Linked DNA regions of Prosthecobacter sp.. The protein of the gene in region 1 interacts with the protein of each later gene in a pairwise test. Links are inferred from orthologs where the notes say so. Each region holds a gene or a part of one and is shown in the gene's direction. Other genes may lie near its edges.

Region 1 (11,838 bases):
AGCGATGAGACCTTTGGCGGCGTTGATGCGAGCCTCGACAGGCGCGGCGTTGTTAGAAAGCGTGGTGCTGAGGCTGGCGACTTGAACCTTCATAACTTCGGCCATCTCGCCCTTCGTGTCCCACTTCGCGACGAGCGGCAGCGCGAGGGCGCTGGTGGCGGGATTGGCGAGGAGTTTCTGCAACGGCTGTTTCAGCGCAGGGGTCGCAGGCAAGCTTATGCCCGTTTGTTGGGCGAGGGCTTGGAGAATGACTAGCTTAATCGGGTCGGCACTTGCCGGCTTGTCCACGAGCATAATGGCGAGCTTTGCGACAGCATCTCCGACGTTTTTATCACCGATGCGCTGCGCAAGAATGGAAGCCACCTGTGCCAGTGATGCGTCACCACTGTCGAGAATCGCAGAAATCGCATCACCGGGATACATGGATAGAGCAGCCACTGCTGCGGACTTCTGGAAGTCCTCAGACAGCTTGGGCCAAGCTGAAACAACGGCGCTGGTGGCATAGGCGCTGTTTCGGCGGGCCATCTCATGCGTAGCGCTCGCGGGCACATTACAACTGGCGAGGGCGCGCAGTGCTGCGACCCGCACCTGCGCATCGCTGTCATTTAGTAGCCCATAGACCGCCTTGTCCCCATCTGAACCGGTGACGAAATTGAGGGTAATTCCTTCGCCTTGGCCAAATGTATAGCGTTCGGCGAGAAGGGCCGCATTGCGGCGGACAATGGGGTCTTTGTCATGCAGAAGCGTCGTCCAGCCGAGCATCAGCAGGTTGTCGCGCATTCCGATAACCCCCAAAGCCGCGATACGCGACTCGGCAGTCTTGGCATGGTCGAGCGCGAGCGCGAGGAGCGATTTGTAACCGAAGTTCTTCTCCATCATCACCGCATACTCCTCCATTTCACCTTCCAACCATTTGCGATTGCGTGGCGGCAGAGGGTTCGGCAGTCCGATGAGCGATCGCGATGCGGCCATGCGAACATGAGGACTTTGGTGTTCGAGGGCTTTCAACAAGTGAGTCACGCTTGTCTTGTCCAACACCGGCACCTCCACCTTCTTCGCCTCCTTGTGCTGCACCTTCCAGATGCGGCCGTAGTAGTGGTCGCGGTCGGGGCGGACGGCGGCGTTGGCGGGGCCGTGGGTGGGGCCGCGGGTGTCGTTGTGGATGATGGCCTGATTGCAGAAATCGACGACGTAGAGCGCACCATCGGGGCCGACGCGCACTTCGATGGGACGGAACCAGAGGTTCTTGCTGCGGATGAACTCGGTCTGCTCGCGGCCGGGCTCACGCTTCGCTTTGTAGGTGACGCCATCGGGCTCGACCATGAAGTGGCTGACGATGTTCAGCGTGGGCTCGGTGGTGAAGTAGCCGTAGTTCCACTTCGCGGGCCACGCGCCTCCTTCATAGATGGCGCAACCGGCGGCGGCTGTGTAGCTGCCGACCTGGTCGATCTGCACATAGGCCTGCTGCTCCCAATGCATGGCCGGATAGGTGGGCTCGCGCGGCAGGAGGCCGTTCGTGCCGCTGACGCCAGGCAGCTTGCCTTTGGCGAGGACGTATTCCGGCAGCACGACGTGGATGAAGTGGTTGCCGCTCGTGGGCTGGGTGTAGAAAACCTGGCCGTCGCTGGTGATGTCGAGGCCCCAGGTGTTGCCGCCACGGCTGGCGTATTGCTCGAAAGCGCTGCCGTCCGGCTTGAAGCGCACGACACCGGCTCCGATAGGGCCGAAGCCCTTGCTGCCATCGCCGGATTTCACGTCGTCAGTACTGGAGTAGCCGTGTGTGGCATACACCCAGCCATCAAGGCCCCAGCGCATGTTGTTGATGACGGCGTGCGTGTCGCGATTGCCGAGGTTGGTGTAGAGCTTGGTGCGCTTGTCGGCCTTGTCGTCGCCGTTCGTGTCCTCGAAGAACCACACATCCGGCGCAGCGCAGACGATGACGCCGTTTTTGTAAAACACGCTGCTCGTGGCGAGCTCGATCTCGTCGGCAAAGACCTGTTTCTTGTCCATGACGCCGTCGCCATTCGTGTCGGAGAGGATGCTGACGCGGTCGAGCGGTTTGCGGTCATGCTGGCCGGGTTTGACGGCACCGCTGTCCTTCCAGGCATCGACATTGGCCTGACGCAGACCGTTCGGATACTCCGGCGTCTCGACGACCCACAGGCGGCCTTTTTCATCCCAGTCGATGTTCATGGGCTTGTTGATGAGCGGCTCGGAGGCAACCAGTGTCAGGTCGAATTCGGGATGCACTTCGAGTTGCTTCGGCATCTCCTCAGGACGTGGCACGCCGCCTTCGGCGTAACGCAGCGCCTCGCCGAGTTCAGTGGGGAGGCAGAGTTCGTCGATGTTTTCACGCTTACCAGCCCAGGCGATGCCACGCAGGATGGCGGTGCGGATGCCGTTGTGGCTGAAGTTCCGGTGATAATGGCCGGGGATGCAGGTGAAGGCGCGGTAGTAATTCCCAGCGATGCCTGGCAGGGAGTCCAGCGACTTCACGCCACCTTGGTTGGAAACGCCCTCATAAGTCCACATCTGCGGCTGGATGTCGTAAATATTGACCGCCTTCTTCTTCGCCACGGCCTCGGCGGCCCGCTGCTGAGCTTCTTTGTTGCCGCCTTTGATCTGCGGGGTGTTCGGCGTGTAGGCGGCGGCGAGGATCTTGGCCTCGGGGAGGAGGTCCATGTCGTAGTAGATCTCGTCGTCGATGTCGAAGTTGGAGATGTCCTTCGTGATCGGATTTTCGTGATCAGTGAAGTAGAGGCTCATAGGGGCCTCCAGCCACTTCGTCTGCCCGAAATGCCAGGAGCCGCCGATGATCGTCTTGAACCAATCATGGTCCTTCGACACCGCCGCCGCGTGGATGACGACCAAACCGCCGCCGCGAGCCAGGAACTCCATCAGGTTTTTCCGCTCGTCACCGATCTTGATGTTTCCCGCTTCCTGCGCGTGGAGGATGAGCACGTCGGTCTTGTCGAGCTGCTCCTTGGTCGGGAATTCCAGGCTGCCATCGGCCTTGGCACCGCGTTCATTGAGCATGGGCACCCATTCCTTTAAAAACTGTGGGAAGTCATGCGCGCCAGGCCCGTGGGATTTCTTTCCCGCGCGGATGAAGATGCGCAGAGGCTCGGCGGCGAAAGCTGAAAGCTGAAAGCTGAAAGCTGAAATGACGGCAAGGCAGAGGAGGAGACGCTTCATGGCTGGGCGGTTTTTTCTTGTTGAATGATCTTGGTGAGAGCGATGACGTCGAGCTGGTCTTTCTCGCGGCGGGAATTGGCTTTGCAGTGGATGAGGTCCTCGGGGCTGAGGTAAGGAATGCGAGCGGTTCCGTGCTCGATGAAGCGCATGCGAGGCTGGAAGTCTTTCCAGCCGAGGCCGCGCAAGCGTGTGAAAATATCGAGTTCGAAGTCCTCACCAAGCCGCACGGCACCTTCCTCGGGTGTGAAATCGGCAATGGACAGCTCACGCGCCCAGCCTTCGCCCCAAGCACGCAAGACGGCGAGCATGCGCTCCAGATTGGCGGGAGACTCATCGACAATGATGTCAGCGTCGAGGGTGAGACGCGGGTAGCCATTGAAGATAACCGCCAGTCCACCCACGACGGCATAATCAACCCGTGCCGTGCTGAGCGCGTCCAACAACTTTCCGTACTGGGAAAGGCTCTGTGTCTGTTCCTCGGAGTCCGTCATGACCGATGGTTTGGGCGAGGAAACGCTGCATGTCCTCGAGCTGGCGCAGCCGATCCGACGCCGTGGACACGCGACCGACCGCCTTGCGGATCGGCTGCTGCATGGGGTCTGGCTTTGTCGGCATGAGAGAACATAAAGGCGCGCGATTGGTTTGTCAGCATCGCATTGCAAATCGGATGCTAGCGGAACCAACGCGTGCTGTGAAGCCCGTTTTCGCACGGCGCACTATCGGAAATGCACATGAAGCTCAGAGCTTCATTGTTTTCGATCCCGCCTTGTCCTTCGATGCGGCTTTCAATCCGGTGAGCGTCTGCGCATCCGGCTTGTCTTTGCCGATCTTTACGGTGAAGGAGCCTGCGGCATACACCGGCGGCTGGAAGCGGCTGCTTTGGGCGCGAATCGTGTACAAGATTTCGCCATTCGATTCAGCGATGACCTGGATCACGGGACGTTCCGCGCCTTCAATCACGAGGTCTGGCAACCAGGCGACGGGGATGCGACCATCGTTGTCATCGCTGTTCACGTTGATCGGCCAGCCGGGGAATTGTTTGCCTTCGGAGAAGCGCGGCCAGCACTCGAAGGTGACTTGATTGGACTTCTTGTTGAAGCGCACGAGGCCGTAGCCGTCGGCGCGTTTTTTCTCATCCTGCACATCCTCGGGATTCGCGTAAGCGATGATGGACATCAAATTGCCGAGGCCGTCTTTGAAATCGCCGGTCCATGGCAACGGACTGCCTGCGACGGGATTCGCACCGGGCTGCTCGTCCTTTGGATGCCACCAGCGGCCGTAGATCGTGTTCACGAGCGCCGGGCTGGTGAAGCCGTAGGGGCCGTCGCCAAACGCGTCGATGCCATGCTTCATCGAGACGGCGAGATGCTGGTCGCCGCAGAGATGCGTGGCGCGTGCGCGGCGGATTTCGCGCAGTGCTGCGTTGCGACCCGTTTGCGGCCAGCCGTTGCAGTCGAGATCGGCGAGCAGGCGGTTGTCGGGGCTGCCATGCAGATGCACCGCGCCGCAGAAGGCAGTGGCGGAGAGCACGCATTTCATCTCCGCACCGGTCCAATCCTGCGTCCACTGGCCGAGGAACTTCATCTGGCGCTCACCGAGTAGTTGCAGGCCTGGCAGGTCGATGGTTTTGGGATCGTACTTCTCGTCGTTGATGTGATCGGGACGCGGTCCCATCTGTGGTATTTTTCCCGCCGGTCCCGATTTGAATTTGCGATCCTCGAGAATCGCGAAATCGACACCGCCGACGCGCATGCGTGTGAAGTACACCGTGATGCCGCGATCCACCGGCGCAGGATCGACCGGATCAGGCAAATGCCAGGATTGCGCACGCTGCACCTGGTTCACATACTCGACTGGATAGCGATAACCGCCGTCCGCATCGCCCGAAATAGTCGAACGCTTGCCGTTCTCGCCCCAAAGATTGCCGTGGCCCACATCGTGGTCGTCAGGAATGCAGATCGTCGGGCGATCTTTCATCACATCGCGAAATTGCAGACCGAACTCCAACCATCCCGCCGTGTGTTCGGTGTGCTGGTAGGTCTGATCACCGGCGAAGAAGAGCACATCGGGATTCTGCGCGATGAGATGCTGCACGATCTCCGGCCTGCCGCCCTTCGTGCGCGCGGAGTTGCAGGACATGTTCGCGATGACGATTTCGGCCTGGTCGATGGGATCACGTCGAATCGTGCCTGCAAACATCGCCTTCTCACCGTGGCGCACGCGGTAAGGCACGGTTTGCGTGTTGTCCCAGTCCTCGACGCGGAAATGCGCGTCCCAGCCCGGATAATGCACCTCCGCCTTCGCCACTTCCTTCCATTCGCCGTCACGTTTCAGTTCCAAGCGAGCTTCGCGAGCCTCGTCCGGCTTCAAGGGGAACAACTGCGCGGAAACCTTCAACACGCCGCGATCATGCGTGTAGATGGCAAAGCACACGACCTGGTCACGCGGCACGTTCAGATCCACAATCGGTCCCTGATTGCCCTTGGCCTTGCCTTTGCCCTTCGCTTTCCCTTTGGCGTCCGGATTCGCTGTCGGAGCCGCAGCCACCGCACGATTCCACCATTGGCCCGTGGTTTGCGAATCCAGCATCGGAAACTCAGTCCCAAACGGCGGCGTGGCATTTTGCGCAGGCAGAATCTGCGTTGCGGCGGCGACGGCGGGAACGGACTTGAGGAAGGTACGGCGTTTCATGGGTCAGGGAAATGGAACCGAGTTAACGTCGGGCATTCCTCCATATTCCACCGCGTTGACGCGATGTGTCCATCCCCGTCCTCGGGGCAAAATCACCAAACTACTTTTCCGTCATTTCGGCTGCGTGGCCGGAGCTGCAGGTGCAGGCGTTGCAGTCGGGGCAGGTGCTGGAGCAGCGGCCTTGGGAGCTTCGGGGGCCTTGGCGGGCTCGGACTTGGCCGGGGCAGGTGCCTTGGCAGGTTCAGCAGCTTTGGCAGGTGTTGTGGCGGCTGGAGCAGCGGCTTTCTTGTCGTCGGTCTTCGGCGTTTCGGCGGCTTTGGCAGGCTCAGCAGCGGGAGTAACTGCCACAGGAGCAGCGGGGGCAGGTTTGGCGTCGCCGAAGATTTTTTCGCTCTTGCCGCCGTTCTGGTTGCGGCTGACGAGGACGGCGAGCAGCAATGTGAGGCCGAACAGGATGATGGCCAGATATACCGTGAACTTTTGCAGCACGTTGGTGGTTTGCGCACCCCAGACCTGGCTGGCGGCGGCGTCGCCGAAGGAGGCACCGAGGCCTTCCTGACGCGGGCGCTGCATGAGCACGACGAGGATGAGCAGAAGGCTGACGATGACTTCGACTGCGGTGAGAATGCCAATAAAGATGTCCATAAAAAGGGGCGCGAATATGGGGGCACTTCCCGGCTTGGCAAGGGGTAGTTCGGGCTGTTCCAGATGCCTGACTGGCCTGACTCGACCCCCAGGGGCTAGAAATGAGGTTGAACGCGGCCCGGGCGGCTCCAAGTGTCACGGTTCATGTCCGACCTCAAAGAACACCTGACCCAGCGCTGCCAGTTCGTGGATGCGGCGCTCGAACGTTTCATCCCGAGCGCGGAAACGCGGCCGGTGACGCTCCACAAGGCGATGCGGCACAGTGTTTTCGCCGGCGGCAAACGTCTGCGGCCAATCCTGTGCCTTGCGGCGGCGGAAGCGTGTGGCGGTTCGGTGGATGATGCGATCTTCAACGCCTGCGCGACGGAGTGTCTGCACACCTACTCGCTGATTCATGATGATCTGCCCTGCATGGACGACGATGACATGCGCCGTGGCGTGCCGACCTGCCACAAGGTCTATGGCGAGGCGATGGCGCTGCTCGCGGGAGATGCGCTGCAAGCGCTGGCGTTTGAACTGGTGACGAAAACGCCCGCCACTTCGAATCATACCACGGCGTCGATGGTGCTCGAACTCGCTCGCACCGCAGGCAGTCTCCATCTCGTGGGCGGACAGGTGGCGGATTTGGAAGGCGAGGGCAAAAAACTGCCACTGGAGGATCTGCGCTTCATTCATGAAGGCAAAACGGCCGCGCTGCTCACCACCAGTGTGAAACTCGGTGCCATGAGCGCCAACGCGAGCGCGACACAGATGCAGGCGCTGCATGATTTCGGCATGGCGACGGGCCTGGCCTTTCAAATCATCGACGACATCCTCGATGTGACGCAGACGAGTGAAAAACTTGGCAAGAGCGCCGGGAAGGACATCGCGGCCGAAAAAAGCACTTATCCGGCGCTGATGGGTCTGGAGGCTTCTCGAGTTGAAGCGCATCGCCTCACCGAGGCTTCGCATCATGCCCTGGATGTATTTGGTGATGCCTCAACACGGTTGCGTCAGCTCTCGGATTACCTGCTGAACCGGGATTATTGAGCTTGAGCTCGAAACAGATTCTCCACTTCCGCTCCTGCTTTCTCCGGCGGACCAAAGTTCATCAGCAGCGTGGAGCCATCGCCCTGCACGATGCGAAAACCGAGGAGACGCTTGCCGCCGGGTTCGATCTGCATGTCGAGCTGGGTGAGGTATTTCTTGATGAGCAGCGGCCGCGGAATCATGGCGACGGTGACGAAGGTCTTCTCCTGCTGCGTGATCTTGAGTGTGAAGTTCTTCGTGAGCGATTCGGCGTCCATCTCGCGGCCGCTGAGAAATTTCATCCACATGCGCACGCGGCTGTCATCCGGCTTCAAGGTCTGCCAGGGTGCGGACGCATTCTCTTTGAGGCGTACCGTTTCCTTGTCGAAGACGAGAATGGTCGTGGCAGGTGATCCCAGCTCCCAACGGAAACGACCGTCGGCCATGCGCCAGAAGCGGCCGCTGGCGCTCACGGGTTCTTTGAGTGCGGGCGTGGTGCGCGTCTGCTGGAAGGTCACCTTGATGCTGCCGCTGTCCTTTTGCGCAGCGATCCAGTCGCGAAACACCGGCGGAATCACCGCCGCCTCCGGTGCCGCGAGAACCGTGAGCGTCGGTAAAACAAGGAGCGCCAAAATGAGGTGCGGGCGTATCACATTCATAGCCAGACACCAGAATCGCCCCACTCTCAAGCGCACAGCATCGCAGAGGTCATGATTTCCCCTTGCCCCACCGTGCAAACCGTGTTCTCTCAACTTTCAAATCAACCCACCAATTCACATACAATGAACGAGCGTCGCGTCGTCATCACCGGCATGGGAGTCGTCTCCCCGAACGGCAACACCAAGGAAGAGTTCTGGAAGAGCCTCCTCGCCGGCAAGAGCGGCATCCGTCGCATCCAGTCGATGGACACCGAAAAATACGACTGCAAGATCGCGGGCGAAGTGGTGGACTTTGATCCCACCAAGTTCTTCAACAACCACAAGGACGCACGCCGTGCCGACCGCTACTTCCAGTTCGCCATGGCGGCCTCGAAAATGGCCGCGAAGGACGCTGGTTTGAATCCCGACAGCCTCGATCCACATCGGGTGGGCGTCATGGTCGGCAGCGGCATCGGTGGTCTTGGCACCCTTGAGACTCAGTATGAGATCTTGCTGACGAAATCACCCTCCCGCGTGTCGCCGTTCATCATCCCGATGATGATCTCGAACATCGCCAGCGGCATGATCGCGGCGGAATACGGCTTCATGGGCCCGAACATGGCCATCGTCACCGCCTGCGCGACCTCGAACAACAACATCGGTGAAGCCTGGCGCATGATTAAGTTCGGCGATGCTGACGCCATGATCTGCGGCGGTGCCGAGGCCTCCATCCGGCCCTGTGGTCTGGCCGGATTTGCCAACATGAAGGCTCTCAGTTTGCGTAATGACGAGCCTGAGCGTGCCTCCCGTCCGTGGGACAAAGACCGCGACGGTTTCGTGATGGGCGAGGGCGCTGGCGTCGTCGTGATCGAAGAGCTGGAGCACGCCAGGAGGCGCGGCGCGACGATTTACGCCGAACTGGCCGGTTACGGCACCACGGCGGACGCCTACCACCTCACCTCGCCGCATCCCGAAGGCCTCGGCGCTGCCAAGTGCATGGAAATGGCCCTGCGCCACGCCAAGCTGAACACGACGGACGTGCAATACATCAACGCGCATGCCACCTCGACCCCGGTCGGCGATTTGTGCGAACTGCGTGCCATCAAGCGCGTGTTTGGTGATTACGCCAAGAGCGGCAACGGCCTGCTCGTCTCCGGCACCAAGTCGATGACCGGTCACTTGCTCGGTGCTGCCGGTGGTGTCGAACTCGTCGCCTCCATCTACGCCATCCAGGACCAGATCGTCCCACCCACGATCAATGTCGAAAATCTCGATCCAGAAGTGGACGTGGACGTCGTGCCGAACACCGCACGTCCCGCGAAAGTGAACGCCGTGCTGAGCAACTCCTTCGGCTTCGGCGGCCACAACGCCGCGCTGCTGATCAAGAAGTTCGAGGGTTGATCACTGGCTTTATCGAAGGCTGTTAACGCGAGACCTGGAGTTCCAGGTTCTTCGCGTTTTCGCCGACTTCGAGGTTCCAATCGCCTGCGCCGGGCTTCTGTTCCTTCGTAGTCACCGTTCCATCGGCCGTTTCGAGACCGGGGATATCGGCGGCGCTGTAGCTGACGGTGAGTTTCACTTTGCCTAGCACGGGACCGGTTTTTTCATCGAGCTTGAACTTGCCACCCATCACGCGAGCGCAGGCGACGGGTGCCGAGGAATCTTCGGGCGTGAAGATCACGCTGCCCCAGCTCACGGGTTTGCCGTTCACGGTGACTTTACCGTCGATCGCCGTGCGTTTGGCGGGTTTGAGGAAACCTTGATTGCGAAGCCAGTCGCGCAGATGGCCGCTCCAACTGCCGATGACGGGATCGCCGAGAAACAGGCCGACACCGTGCGGACCAGGACGGTAGATGTGCAGTTCGGCGGGGATTTTGTTCTTGCGACAGGCGAGGTAGAAGTTCACAGCGTTTTCGGCGGGCACGGCGGTGTCTTCATCTGTCTGGAAGATGAAAATCGGCGGGGTGTTGGCAGTGACGCGGGTTTCAGTGCTGACGTGCTTGGCGAGTTCGTCGGTGTCATTCGGGCCAAGCAAGTTTTTGCGCGAGCCTTTGTGGCCGTAGCCCTCGATCATCGAGATCACGGGATATGTCGGCGCGGCGACATCGGGACGGGCGCTGACTTGATCCACGGCATCGTTCGTCATGCCAGCGGGCTTTTCATCGAACATCGTGGCCGCCATGGAGGTGAGATGCCCCCCAGCGGAGAAACCGATGATGCCGATGCGCTGCGGATCAATGCCGTACTGCTGCGCATTTGCCCGCACATGGCGAATGGCACGCTGCACGTCGATGAGCTGTGTTGGAAAGTGGTAACCCTGACTGCCAAGGCGATAATGCAGCACGAACGCGGACACACCGAGGCCATTGAACCACTTCGCCACCTGCACGCCTTCATGATCGGCTGCCAGGCCACCGTAACCGCCACCAGGACACACGACAAAGGCCGCACCATTCGCTTTCTCCTTCGCCGCAGGCCAGACATAGACGAAGGGCTGGTCTTTGTCCTCATTCCCTTTCGCACCCGGTGCGCCATCGGGCCAGAGGCGGACTTTGGCAGGCTCGGCGTGAGCGATGGTGGTGAAAAAGAGGGCGGCGGTGAAAAGAGAAAGCTTGTTCATGGGCTGGGAGTTCTGTTAATCCTGTCATTCCAACCCGTTCTTTCATCCACCATGATCACTCGTCGTCATTTTCTTTCCACCAGCCTCGGCGCTCTCAGCGTTTCCACCCTGCCTGCCATTGAGCCGATCAAGCGTCCCGGCAAAAGCCGCATGCAGCTCGGTGTGGCCGCGTACAGCTTCCGCGAGTACTTCCAGTGGATGCGTGACAAGGAGCAAAAGCCCAAGGGCGACCGCAACGCATGGAGCATTCTTGATTTCGTCGATTGGTGCGGCGACAACGGTGTTCCCGGTGCCGAGGTGACGAGCTACTTCTTTCCGCCCGAGGTCGATGAAGCCTTCCTGCTCGAAGTGAAGCGCCGCGCCTATCTACGTGGCGTGCAGCTCGCCGGAACTGCTGTGGGCAACAACTTCGCTTTGCCAAAGGGCGAAAAGCTGAACGAACAGATCGCCTACACGAAGAAGTGGATCGATTACTCCGCGATCATGGGAGCACCGCACATTCGCGTCTTCGCCGGAGCGAAGCCAAAAGACCTCACGGAAGAAGAGGCGGTGGCGAACTGCCAGGAGGCTTATCAGGAGTGCCTTGATTACGCAGCGAAGAAGGGTGTCTTCCTCGGCCTGGAAAACCACGGCGGCATCGTCGCTTTGCCCGACAACCTCATCAAGATGGTGCAGACCGCAAAAAGCCCCTGGGCCGGCATCAATCTCGACAGCGGCAACTTCCACACCGCCGATCCCTATGCGGACCTCGCGAAGATCGCGCCCTATGCCGTCAACGTGCAGCTCAAAATGGAGATCAAACGCGAAGGCGCGAAGGAAGCCGAGCCCAGCGACGTGAAGCGCGTGATCCAGATCATGCGCGACGCGAACTACCAGGGCTGGTTCACACTCGAATTCGAGACGAAAGAAGATCCGTTCGTTAAGGTGCCGGAGATTTGTGTCATGCTGCGCCCTTTGTTGGGTTAAGCGGAGACGCATAAGTCTGGATTTTTTTCGTTTCTTGCGGCGTTTTGCGGCTATTCATGCGGGGTCATGTCTGCC
Region 2 (11,759 bases), on another replicon or contig:
AACCTTCAAAAAACGATGACCACAGCGGTTCGACGGAACCAGGGTCTTTTTTCCAGTCCACATACTTGGACTCAAGGAAATCCGCATTGGCGCGGTACGGCAAAGTGGCACTCATGATAGGGGGCGTGGAGAATGCGCCCTTTCGTTCCGAGTGCAAATGCGGAAAGGCAGGATTTGCCGCTCTTTTCGTGGGTAAACCGCCATCCCCAACAACGGCGCGTTTGCGGGCAACGCACCCCGCCTGCCTCACGCTCCCGCCAGCTCGGAAACGCTCCATCCCAACTCGGAGAAGCTCGATACGAACTCAAAAAAACCTTTTCCGAGCCGGAAAACGCTCAATCCGAGTTCGGAAATGCCCGGCCCGGGCGCGGAACAGGTCGGCCACCGTTCGGAAACATGCAGACCGAGTCCGGTGACGTTCGACCCCGATTCGGAAAAGGTCGGCTACCGTTGGGAAAGACTCGATCCGCGATCGGAAATGCCCAACCCGAGTCCGGGGAAACTCGACCCCGATTCGGTCCTGCATGATCCGAGTCAGGAAAAGTTCAGCCGCCGTTGGGAAAGCCTCGATCCGAGTCCGGGGAAGCTCAACCCGAGTTCGGAAACGCTCAATCCGCGCTCGGAAAAGCCTTTCCCGAGTCGGGAAAAGCTCAACCCGAGGAGGGGTGTGGGGTTCAACGCTTTGATTTCCAATGGGTCATCGGATTTCTTTCCTGATTCCCTCCCCTTGGTTTACCACTCCTGGGGTTACTGCCACCAACTCCATGTTTGGCCGGACGAAATCGTGATTTGCCGCCACCCATTCGCGATTTGGCGGCACGCAAAGCCGGGATGACGGCTGTTGGGCCGGGATCGACTGATGGAAATCGGCTCCTGGACGAACCCATCCGCGCAGGACGAGCGAACCGGTGTCAGGGTGCGAAAGCGGGACGGGCATCCATTCTCTTTGGCATGGATGGCGGGCGTGGCGGGTCTTCAAGTCCCCATCCAACGTGCTTGCGACCCCATCTTGGTTTGGGCAGAATGGCCGGAAACATGAGTGCTTTGCAGCCCCCAGCCATGCCGTCTTCCGAATCATGAGCACCGTGACCACTGTCAAGAATTTGCACCCGCCTTGACGGATGCGCTGCGGAGCGGGATGATGGGTTGAAATGAGTTCCAGATGGAAAACTGCGGCGCGAATCCTGGTGGCGTTTTTGTTACTCATGGGCACGTGGTGGCTGTGGGTGATGCGGGGGCATGAGGGCCGCACTTTGGGCCGCCTGATCGATGCCCGGGTGATTTCGCAGGCTCATCACTGCCGGCTGCTGTTTTCGACGGGGCATTTCCGGGAGAACAGGCATGTTTTTGAGTGCGCGGCCGGAGACATCCTGGATGCTGACAAGGGAGGTGTGGCTTTTCATCCGGTTGACTTTGAGAATGAAAATCATGCCAGATTCTTTGCAGAGCGCATCCGCCCGCTGATGGACGGCTGCATTCAGCCGCCGGTGGACTGGAAGAATGCCGTGGTCTGCAATGGCGAAGGCAAGGGCCTGCTGACTGAAGTGTTCACGGTGAAGGCCGGAAGCCGATGCTTTGTGGTGCTGGATGTGTTTTAGAAAAGGAAATGGGAAAACGGGGTCGGTGTGCAACTGGCTGACAAACCAAATCGAGAAGAACGCAAGCGGCCGGGTTCCCCATGGGAGGCGGGGCCGAATGATCTGAGATCATCCGCAGCGGCGTGCGCCCTCTTTTTTCTTGTATCAACAGCGGTTTTTTGCCACAAACACACTTCACCCAGGCCCGTTTCACCCCGTTTCCTTGAGTGGAGGCTTGCGATGTTCTTGAAACACACATATTCTCTTTTATTGCTGCTCATTTTTTCGGGCACCGCTAATGAATGCATTGCGGAGAATGAAAAACGCATTGTGGTAATGTCTCCACACCGGCGAGTACTACCACATACCTCGCTCGCTGATTTGTCCGCAAAGCTGGATGCCGATTCCGTCTATTCACTACAAGTCGTTGCACTCACATTGCCCATTGGAAGCGATTGGGTAGTGCTTCAAGGGTTGCCGTTCAGGAAACTCAACGAACTATTCCTCTGGATTTCATGTGAAGAGGTCAAAGCTGGTGCTTTGAGCTCCCTAGCCCACCTGCCTCTTGCCACGCTCTCAATTTTTGCCAACACATCTGGAGCGACAATCGACGTTTTGCCAATCATGGGATTAGCCGAGCGATTGGAGATAGGTGATCCAGATGCTTTTTTCGGGAGGAAGCGCGAAATTGATATGGCGAAAATACATCTAAAGTTTCCCACGCTAAATACGCTTGGGTTGCCGAAGGAGTGGATCGACGCACATCCTCAGCAAGTCATCGTGCTCAAGGCTAGCTTCATTATTGTGAATGTTGACATTGGTGCAAAAATGAAATCAGCAATCGAGTTGCTCGAAAAAAACGGAGCAGATCTATTCATTCAAACTGAAAAATGAACCCGTACGCCAACCAATAGCGGGAAGCGGCAGATGTCACCGGATGCCAACCAATGGCAGATGAACCCACGAGCCAACCAATAGCGCGGGACGTGCCAGCCAATTTGGGAAAATGAAGTTATGACCGCCGCTTCGTCTGAGCTATGAACATCAACCCACCGTCAAGAATTTGCACCCGGACCCCGTTTCCCCTCTGAAATAGCTATGAAGACGTCACTTGTATTGGCCGGCATTGCAATGTGTTCTCTATTTGTCGACTGTGGGCGTCGGGGAAGTGGAAGCACGGTTCGGAAGGCCTCGGCCTTGGATAATGTGAGAATCGCCCTCTTACGAGAGGTGAACGAACATATTTTGAGCAAAGGTATCGAAGAAAAAGTGCCAGTAGATAAAGCAGTTTATGAGCTGGTAGCGCACCACCAAGAAAGGGTCGGATTTTGGGTTTCTATTCAAGGGCCAAAAAATCGAGTATGGATCGTAGAAGACGAGAAGGCAGCGTTGTTGTCTGATCCACAAGATATATATTATAAAAGAATACTTGGTGTTAAAAAAGATGGTGCTGTAGTTGCGACTGACGCTGGGCTCTTAAAAAGAGAGTTTCCATTTGATGGTGCCAAACACTTTTTCATCGAACCAAAAAATGAAAAATGAACCCGCGCGCCACCAATAGGGGAAACGGGGTCGGGCTGCAACTGGCTGACAACCCAAATCGCGAAGAACACAAGCAGCCGGGTTGAGCATTGGAGGCGTGGCCGAATGACCTGAGATCATCCGCAGCGGCATGCAGGCTCGGTTGATCCCGAAGCCGTCAGGCACTTGCCTTCACTCCGGCCAGGTAGCGCAGCACCTTCGCCAGCGTGGGGCGCATGTCCTTGCGGTCCACGATCATATCGACGAGGCCGTGCTGCATCATGAACTCGGCGGTCTGGAAGCCGGGAGGGAGGTCGGCATGGGTGGTTTCCTTCACCACACGCGGTCCGGCGAAGCCGATCATGCACTTCGGCTCGGCGATGATGATGTCGCCGAGGGTGGCGAAGCTGGCGGTGACGCCGCCGGTGGTCGGGTGCGTGAGCACGGAGATGTAGGGCAGGCGGGCTTCCGAGTGGCGGGCGAGGGCACCGCTGGTCTTGGCCATCTGCATGAGGCTGAGGATGCCCTCGTGCATGCGGGCGCCGCCGGAGGCGGAGAAGACGATGACCGGCTTGCGCTCGGCGGTGGCGGCCTCGATGGCGCGGGTGATTTTTTCCCCCACGACGCTGCCCATGCTGGCACCGAGGAAGCGGAAGTCCATGATGGCGACCAGGACGGCGATGCCCTCGATGGTGGCGTGGCCGGTGACGACGGCCTCGGTGAGCCCGGTCTTGGCCTGGTAGGCCTTCACCTTGTCGAGGTAGCCTTTGAAGCCGAGGGCGTTCACAGAATCGAGATGCTTGTCCATCTCGACGAAGCTGCCCTCGTCCACCAGGCTGGCGATGCGCTCGTCGGAGCCGATGGTGAAATGATAGCCGCAGTTCGTGCAGACGCGGAGGTTTTTGGAGAGCGCCTGCTCAAACAGGCTTTCGTTGCACGAGGGGCACTTCGTCCAGAGGCCTTCCGGCATGTCGCGTTTCTTCTCGCCTAAATCGTCAACAGAGCGTTTTTTGAAAAATCCCATGGTAGGTCAATCGGTGTGGACGTCCTGCGATGACGGACCTGATAGAGCGTCTCCCCGAGTGGCATGTCGCAGGAGTTGCCGGAAGGAAAACCACCCGGCGTTCGCACTGTCAGGCCCGGCGAGAGCCGGACGCGGGGCCGATCCTAGCCGCGTGCCGCGGTGATGACCACCACTTTTTCTACCCCGCCCTCACGTCGCAAAATTCGGGCGCACTCGCTGGTCGTCGCTCCCGTGGTGAAAACATCGTCCACCAGGAGAATGCGGCGGCCCTGAAGGTCGGTTGGGCGCTGCCAAGGCCGTGGTTTGGGCAAAGCAAATGCCCCGCGCAGGTTCCGCAGCCGCTCGTCGCGATCCAGATTCGCCTGCGTCTCGGTCGCACGGACGCGCACCAGCGCTTTCGCAGCAGGAATACCGGTCAACTGCGAGAGCCGCTGGCACAGCTCCCAGCTTTGGTTGAACTCCCGGTCCAGCTCGCGGCTGCGATGCAGCGGCACCGGCACCAGCAGCCAATCCGCGAGATTTTCCCGCGCCAGCCGGGGCTCCTCCAGCACCCGCAGCATCAGCGTGGCCAGCGCCCCACGCAGATGCAGGCGGCGGTCATACTTGAACTGATGAATCAGCTCCCGCATCGCCTCCTCGGCACGACAGGCCGCCACGGCGAACTCAAACTCCAATTTCCGCCCGCTACAGTTCATGCAGCGGAACTCGTTCGTAAAAGCTCCGTCATACACCTCGCCGCATACCTTGCAGTAAGGCGGCTCCACCAGCGGCAGCGATTCCTCACAACTGCGGCAAAACCAGGCCTGTGCACCAGAACGCGGTGTCTCCTGCGGCAGTGGTATGCGGCAAACGCTGCACAAACGCGGATAAACCAGATCCACCACGGCCGCCCACGCCGTCTGCAACATTCGTTGCAGACGTGATTCGGCGGGTGGGCCAGGAAAGGGCATGGCTGAAGTTAATGGCGATTTGCAGCAAGCCAACTGCGAGCCTAATTGCCCGCATGGCACGCATCGGCACCCCCCTCTCCTCCACCGCAACGAAAGTCATGCTCCTCGGCTCCGGCGAGCTGGGCAAGGAAGTCGTCATCGAACTGCAACGCCTCGGCTGCGAGGTGATCGCCGTGGACCGTTATGCCAACGCCCCGGCCATGCAGGTGGCCCACCGCAGCCACATCGTTTCGATGCTCGATGGCGAGGCGCTGCGCCGCCTCGTGGAAGTCGAAAAGCCCAACTGCATCGTCCCCGAGATCGAGGCCATCGCCACCGACACGCTGCTGGAACTGGAACAGGAAGGCTATCGCGTCGTCCCCACCGCCCGTGCGGCCAAACTCACGATGAACCGTGAAGGCATTCGCCGTCTTGCCGCTGAAGAACTCGGCCTCAAGACCTCGCCGTATGTGTTTGCGGCCACTGAAGAGGAGTTCCGGGCGGCGATTGAAAAAATCGGCATGCCCTGCGTCGTGAAGCCGATCATGAGCAGTTCCGGCAAGGGCCAGAGCGTGGTGAAAAAGAAGAGCGACATCGCCAAGGCCTGGAAATACGCCCAGGAAGGCGGACGCGCGGGCAAGGGCAAAGTCATCGTCGAAGGCTTCGTCGAGTTCGACTACGAGATCACCATGCTGACCGTGCGCCACGTCGGCGGCACGTCGTTCTGCGCCCCCGTGGGCCACACGCAGATCAAAGGCGACTACCGCGAGTCCTGGCAGCCGCATCCGATGTCCAAAAAAGCGCTCAAAGCCGCCGAACAGATGGCCGGGGCGATCACGGAGGCGCTCGGCGGCCGCGGGCTCTTCGGCGTCGAGATGTTCATCAAAGGCGACCATGTCATCTTCAGCGAAGTCTCCCCGCGTCCGCATGACACCGGCCTCGTCACGCTCATCTCGCAGGACTTGAGCGAGTTCGCGCTCCATGTGCGCGCCATCCTCGGTCTTCCCATTCCCAACATCCACCAGCACGGCCCCAGCGCGAGCTGCGCTGTGCTCGTCGCGGGTGAATCATCCCAGGTTCAGTTCGGCAAGCTCGACAAAGTCCTCGCCGAGCCCGACACCCAGATCCGCCTCTTCGGCAAACCGAACGTCAGCGGCCAGCGCCGCATGGCCGTGACCCTCGCCCGTGCCAAGACCATCAACGAAGCCCGCGCCAAGGCCCACCGAGCGGCGAAAGCGATGCAAATCCGGCTGTGATGCAATTCATGATTGCGCCCGATGGGCGGGTCATGTTAACACCGTGCCATGCCTGCCACCGCTCATCTGAGCCACCTGATCAAACTGCTCGACGACGAGTCGGAGGTGGTGCGTCAGGCAGTGAAGCAGGAGCTGACCGGCATGCGGCGGGAACTGCCGCAACACATTGAGACGCTGGAGACGCCGCTCACCGCCGATGAAGAGCGACTTGTGGCGCAAATGCTCGAACCGGCACGCCGCACCGAGTTGGAAGAAACCTGGATGCGCTGGCGCTGGATGGAAGGCCCGGACGCGCAGCTTGAGGAGGGCCTGAGCCAGCTTTCCGCCTTCCTGAACGGTTGGAAGACGCAATCCTCCAACCTGGCGAAACGTCTCGACGCGATGGCCGAGGAGGGGTTTGCCGAGCAGGGTCGCATGGATGCGCACGAACTCTCGCAATGGCTGTTCGCGCCGCATGGCGGCATCACGCGTTTCCGAGGCAACAGCAAAGACTACTACTCGCCCGCGAACAGCAACCTGTTCTGGGTGCTGGACACCGGCCTGGGCAATCCGATCAGCCTGTGCTGTCTCTACCGCCTGCTGGGGCAGCGTTTTGGCCTCGAAGTCGAAGGCTGCAACTTCCCCGGCCATTTCCTCTCCCGTGTCACCTACCGCGAACAAACGTGGCTGGTGGATTGTTTCAACCGCGGCCGCTTCATGCTGGCCGCCGACGTGGCCAAACACCATCCCGCCGCCAATCCCGGCATGGAAGACCTGATCCGGGAATCCGCCACCGCCGACGGCACCCTGCTGCGCATCCTGCGCAACCTTGATGAAGCTTACGAACGCCTCGGCCTCCTCCATGAGCGCCAGTTCATGCGCCGTCTTGCCGTGAAGCTGATGGAAGATTAAGGCGCGGCGAGTTCCTTTTCCCAAGCGGCGAATTCGGGCGAGGCAAGGAACTCGGCGTATTGGGCGTCATCGGCCAGCGCTTTGCGGTCAAGCACCTGGCCGAAGTTACGCTTGAACGCGCGCAGCTCATCCGCCAGCGCCTTGTAGTCCTTGCGGGCGAGATGCACGGTGATGCGTAAATCGACGATCTCCGCCATCTTGGGATCCTCCTTGGCGGCCTGATCCGCCAGTTCCAATGCCCCCGGATAATCCTTCATCTGCAACCGTGTGCCACCACGCAGGTATTTGAGATAAGGATCGCCACCGACGACCGCCTCCACCCGTTTCAGACATTCTTCCGCACCCTTGAGATCGTTTTCCATGTACAACAGATCCACCATGAGGAGATCCGTGGTGCTGTCTTTGCCGAGAATGTCCGGAGCCGCGCGCAGGGCCTCCTTGTACTGCGTCTCGACCTTGTCGGAGGAACTCAGCGACATGAGCGCCTGCAGGCGCAGGATGAAGAAGATGCGCTGGGTTTTGAGTTCCTGGGGCAGTCCGTCGCAGATGCGCAACACCTCGGCCATGTTTCCAGAACGCATGGCCTCGTTGATGCTGACAAGGTAACCCGACACCGCCTCGTCCATCTTCGGCATGCCCAGCAAGGCCGCCAGACCGCCCCCCGCCGATTTGGAAACCATCGCCGCGAGCGCGTTACGCGACTCCTCGGACGCCGTGGTGGCAAAGATGTAATTGAACATGTCCACGGCACGGAAGCTGTCGCCCTCAGGCCTGGCCATGATGTCGATGTAGTTCACCGCGCCCTCGGCCGATTTCACCCGCAGCAGCACGGCGGGGAAGCCCTGACGCTCACGTGCCCGCAGAAAACGCACCTCTCCACCCAGCACGCTCCACATCCAGCCGCCTTCGCGCTTTTTGATTCCCTGCATGAATCCGGCGCGCATCTCGGTGCTGTTCGGAATCCCTGTGGGGAGCTTTCCAAAGACCCGTGCGGTCAGTCCCTCGGCGTCCTGCAAGGACATCACCCTGGCCGAGTCTTTCTTGCTGAGTGCCTCAGCCAGCTCGACCCCGAACCGTTCCAGCGCCTGCTTTTGCGCGGCAGTCAGCGGCGGCGGCGGATTGAGCGCCGGCGTTTGCTTGTTCTTAATCTCCTGAGCCATTGCCTGCACGCGGCGGAAGGTCGGAATCGCCAGCGCGGCCAGTACGCCGACCACCAACACCACCACCCCGACAACGATGACCACGATCACGCCGGTGCTCATGCCTTTCCGTGGAGGAACGGGCAATAGCGGCAGATTCGGAACAGGCGGCAGGAGGTCAGGCGGATTCATTTTCGCAGTCTGCGACAACCAACGCCGATTTGGCAAGCCTCGCGGTTTTCCGCCTCGAAAAAATCACAGAAACCGCAGCAAAATCGGCAGCAAGTCTTCCACCGTCTGCTCCGGCCACAGTTTGCGGTCGGTCATCAGAGCGGTGTCGAGCGAGCGATGCTCAGGCCAGTTCGGTTCAGTGGGAATCTGCGGAATGACCTGAGCGAGGATGGCTTTCGCGGCAGCGACATTCGCGTGGAGGTGGCCGATGACGGATTCGGCGGTCACAGCTTCCTCCTCGACTTTCCAGCAGTCGTAATCCGTGATCATCGCCAGCGTGGCGAGAGCGATCTCGGCCTCGCGGGCGAGCTTGGCCTCGGGCAGGTTCGTCATGCCGATGACATCAAAGCCGAGCTGGCGGTGCGCGTTGGATTCCGCCCGCGTGGAGAAGGCGGGACCGTCCATGCAGACGTAGGTGCCGCCATTATGGACGCGGCGTCCCTGCGCCACGGCGGCGTCATGCAACAACACCCGCAGCTTGTCGGAAATGGGATCACCAAAAGCAACGTGCGCTACGATGCCACGGCCAAAGAACGTGTGCTGGTCACGGCGGCTGGTGCGGTCGAAGAACTGGTCCGGCAGCACGATGTCACGCGGATGATACTGCTCCTGCAGGCTGCCGACTGCGGTGACGGCGATGATCCAGCGCACGTTCAGGCTGCGCAGCGCCCAGAGGTTGGCGCGATGATTCAGCTCCGTAGGCAGGAGGCGATGACCTTTGGCATGCCGTGGCAGGAAATAAACGCGACGCCCGTTCAGCGCGCCCGTCACCAGCGCGTCCGAAGGGTGTCCAAACGGCGTTTCCACGGTGATTTCCTCGCGATTTTCGAGACCTTCAAGGTCGTACAAACCGGAACCGCCGATGATGCCGATGGCTGGAGGGAGATTTTGACTCATGCGGGCAGGGTAAAAGGCACGGAGCTTGCTTCAACTGGCATCAATCCATGACATTGAAAATGTCACCTGTTGAAGGATGAACAGAATCGTCGAAAGTCGCGTCTGAATAGTGCCGTTTAAATCCAAGTCTGCTGTCATGAACGTTCCACGTCTCCCACTGCTGCTCCTGCCCGTCATCGTGCTCACCTCCTGCTCGATGCCTGACATGTTTGCGTCCACCACACCGCACAAGATCAAGCTCAAGGACGGGCGCGAGGTGCCTTGCAAGGGGGCGCCGCAGTATCAGGAAAAGACCGGCTACTACCGCTATCGCACACCCGACAAACGTGATGCCGTCATCCGGGCGGATGAGGTCGCGACCATCGTGGAGCAGCGTGCGTGAGCATGCGCCCGCTCGTGCTCGCCTCAGCCTCCCCGCGTCGTGTCGAACTGCTGAGCCAGGCGGGTTTTGATTTTGAAATCGTCGTGCCGCAGGTCGAGGAAGCCCACGATGCTTCGCTGACGCCGGAACAGCTCACGATTGAAAACGCCCGACGCAAAGCGCTTGCCGGCAGTCTCCAGAAACCCGGAGCTCTCGTGCTCGGCGCTGACACACTGGTTTACGTGGATGGCGACCCGCTGGCCAAGCCTGCCGACATGGACGAAGCGCTGCGCATGGTGCGCCGTCTCTCAGGCCGCACTCACGAAGTCTGCACCGGTGTGGTGTTTGCCTGCGATGGTCAGGTGGAGCGTGAACTGCATGTGATCACGCATGTCACCTTCAAGTCGCTCTCCGAAGCGATCATCCGCGACTATCATTCCCAAGTGAACCCGCTCGACAAAGCAGGTGCCTATGGCATCCAGGCATGCACAGACATGCTCCTCGACCGCATGGAGGGATCGTTCACCAACGTCGTCGGTCTGCCAGTGGATGAAGTCATGACGGCGCTGTGTGCACTTCAAAGCTGACCCAAGGGCCTCAGCGCAACAGGTCCTTCCCTTGCACGATCTTTCCGTCCGCCATGACGACAGTGAATTTACCACCGTTGCGCCTGGCCATTTCATCAAGATCCCTGGCCGCGTCCGGCGTTCCCAGCGCCGTGGTGTGGATGATGGTGCGCTTGCCGCGGCTGTTTTCGGTGGTGACGGCATTGATCCAGCCTTGTTCGTCGCTGCGGTTCCCGTCCGTCATGAAAAAGATCACATCCGGCTTGGGGCTGCCCTTCAAGGCCATCAGCAGGCCGCTGCCCCAGTTGGTGCCGCCGGGATTGTTCGATTCGGCGATGATTTTCTTGCTCTTGCCGATGTTTGCCGGGTTCGTGGCGAGGTAGCTGAAGCGCGGGATGCTCACATTCCGGCTCGTCGCCGTGATCTTCCACTCGTAGTTGCTCAGCGCCCGCATGTCGTTGCTGTCCACCATGTCATGTGGCCAGGCAAAGTCGGAGAAGAAAAGGATCTGGTAGGCCGTGCCGGCCGCCATCGCGCTGATGCTTTTCGCCAGTTCCTTCTTGAGCAGGTCAAAGCGCGTCATCATCCCGCTCCCCTCCACGTTCATCGAGGCGGACATCGAGCCGGACACGTCCACCACGAACACCACATGCTTCGCCGTCGCGGTGTTGCCCAGGAAGGAGATCTTTCCTCCCGCTCCACCCGTGGTGACGCCAGAGCCGAACGATCCAAACGAGGTGCCGAGATTCAGATCGCTCGCCGTCGCCGAGAAATCGACCGCCGGCATGGCGATGTCGCTGACACCGGTGGACAGCAGCGGTGAAACCGAAGCCGCCATCGGACTCGTCTGCGGTGCTGCCGAGGTGACCTTCTTCCACGATTCATTCTCCAGTTCCTCCACCGCGCTCGTCGCCACGATCTCCGGCGGCGTGAAGTCCATCATCGGCACATGCATCAGCAGCAGGATGAAGGCGACGACCACATGCACGCCGACAGTCATCAAAATGGCCCGCTTCTTGGCGTTCTTGATTTCGTTGGTGTTGTCCGCAGGCGCGGCCTCTGGATCTGCGGCCACCCCCGTGTGAACCGCCGGTGCCTCTTGTTTCGGCGCGGGCGCTGGCCCCTGCGGCAACGGTGGCGGCCCTTCCGTGCGCGATTGCTTCATCGTCAGCGGTGCTGGTGCCGCCGGGGTGAATTTTTTCTCCTCCTTGGCAAAGGAAACCTTGGGCGTCGCGCGCGGCTCCGCACGCCGTGGCACCACCGGCTCAATCGTCTCTTCCGCAGCTGCAGCAGCCCGTGCTTTCGGCGTGAGGATGGTCGGCGCGTCATCAAAACCCTGCTCCGAGGCAAACGCCCTCCACATGGCG

What was found.
Region 2: the proteins of U1A53_RS02610 (region 1) and purT interact in binary tests that used the Escherichia coli proteins (3 or more experiments, as listed by UniProt). The link is inferred for Prosthecobacter sp. from one-to-one orthologs.

What each region holds. Positions count from the first base shown.
Region 1 is NZ_JAXMIH010000005.1:384,475-396,312, reverse strand. Bases 5,751-8,617 are described here. They hold U1A53_RS02610 (farnesyl diphosphate synthase), read left to right. Parts: upstream 5,751-6,675; coding sequence 6,676-7,560; downstream 7,561-8,617. Other genes in these bases: fabF (beta-ketoacyl-ACP synthase II), read left to right, coding at 8,322-8,617; U1A53_RS02605 (outer membrane lipoprotein carrier protein LolA), read right to left, coding at 7,554-8,198; secG (preprotein translocase subunit SecG), read right to left, coding at 5,998-6,531; U1A53_RS02620 (hypothetical protein), read right to left, coding at 5,751-5,886. Also shown: U1A53_RS02630 (PVC-type heme-binding CxxCH protein), read right to left, coding at 1-3,195; U1A53_RS02625 (DUF6036 family nucleotidyltransferase), read right to left, coding at 3,192-3,686; more of U1A53_RS02620, read right to left, coding at 3,934-5,750; more of fabF, read left to right, coding at 8,618-9,578; U1A53_RS02595 (alpha/beta hydrolase), read right to left, coding at 9,601-10,797; U1A53_RS02590 (sugar phosphate isomerase/epimerase family protein), read left to right, coding at 10,849-11,763; U1A53_RS02585 (alpha-1,4-glucan--maltose-1-phosphate maltosyltransferase), read left to right, coding at 11,830-11,838.
Region 2 is NZ_JAXMIH010000006.1:15,578-27,336, forward strand. What follows is about bases 4,429-7,216. They hold purT (formate-dependent phosphoribosylglycinamide formyltransferase), read left to right. Parts: upstream 4,429-5,125; coding sequence 5,126-6,307; downstream 6,308-7,216. Other genes in these bases: U1A53_RS02920 (ComF family protein), read right to left, coding at 4,429-5,072; U1A53_RS02930 (transglutaminase-like domain-containing protein), read left to right, coding at 6,356-7,198; U1A53_RS02935 (hypothetical protein), read right to left, coding at 7,195-7,216. In the rest of the region: U1A53_RS02890 (2-oxoglutarate dehydrogenase E1 component), read right to left, coding at 1-115; U1A53_RS02895 (hypothetical protein), read left to right, coding at 413-835; U1A53_RS02900 (hypothetical protein), read left to right, coding at 1,152-1,598; U1A53_RS02905 (hypothetical protein), read left to right, coding at 1,824-2,471; U1A53_RS02910 (hypothetical protein), read left to right, coding at 2,676-3,119; accD (acetyl-CoA carboxylase, carboxyltransferase subunit beta), read right to left, coding at 3,277-4,122; more of U1A53_RS02920, read right to left, coding at 4,266-4,428; more of U1A53_RS02935, read right to left, coding at 7,217-8,529; mtnP (S-methyl-5'-thioadenosine phosphorylase), read right to left, coding at 8,593-9,465; U1A53_RS02945 (YgdI/YgdR family lipoprotein), read left to right, coding at 9,602-9,847; U1A53_RS02950 (Maf family protein), read left to right, coding at 9,850-10,413; U1A53_RS02955 (hypothetical protein), read right to left, coding at 10,424-11,759. UniProt on the Escherichia coli protein: Involved in the de novo purine biosynthesis. Catalyzes the transfer of formate to 5-phospho-ribosyl-glycinamide (GAR), producing 5-phospho-ribosyl-N-formylglycinamide (FGAR). Formate is provided by PurU via hydrolysis of 10-formyl-tetrahydrofolate.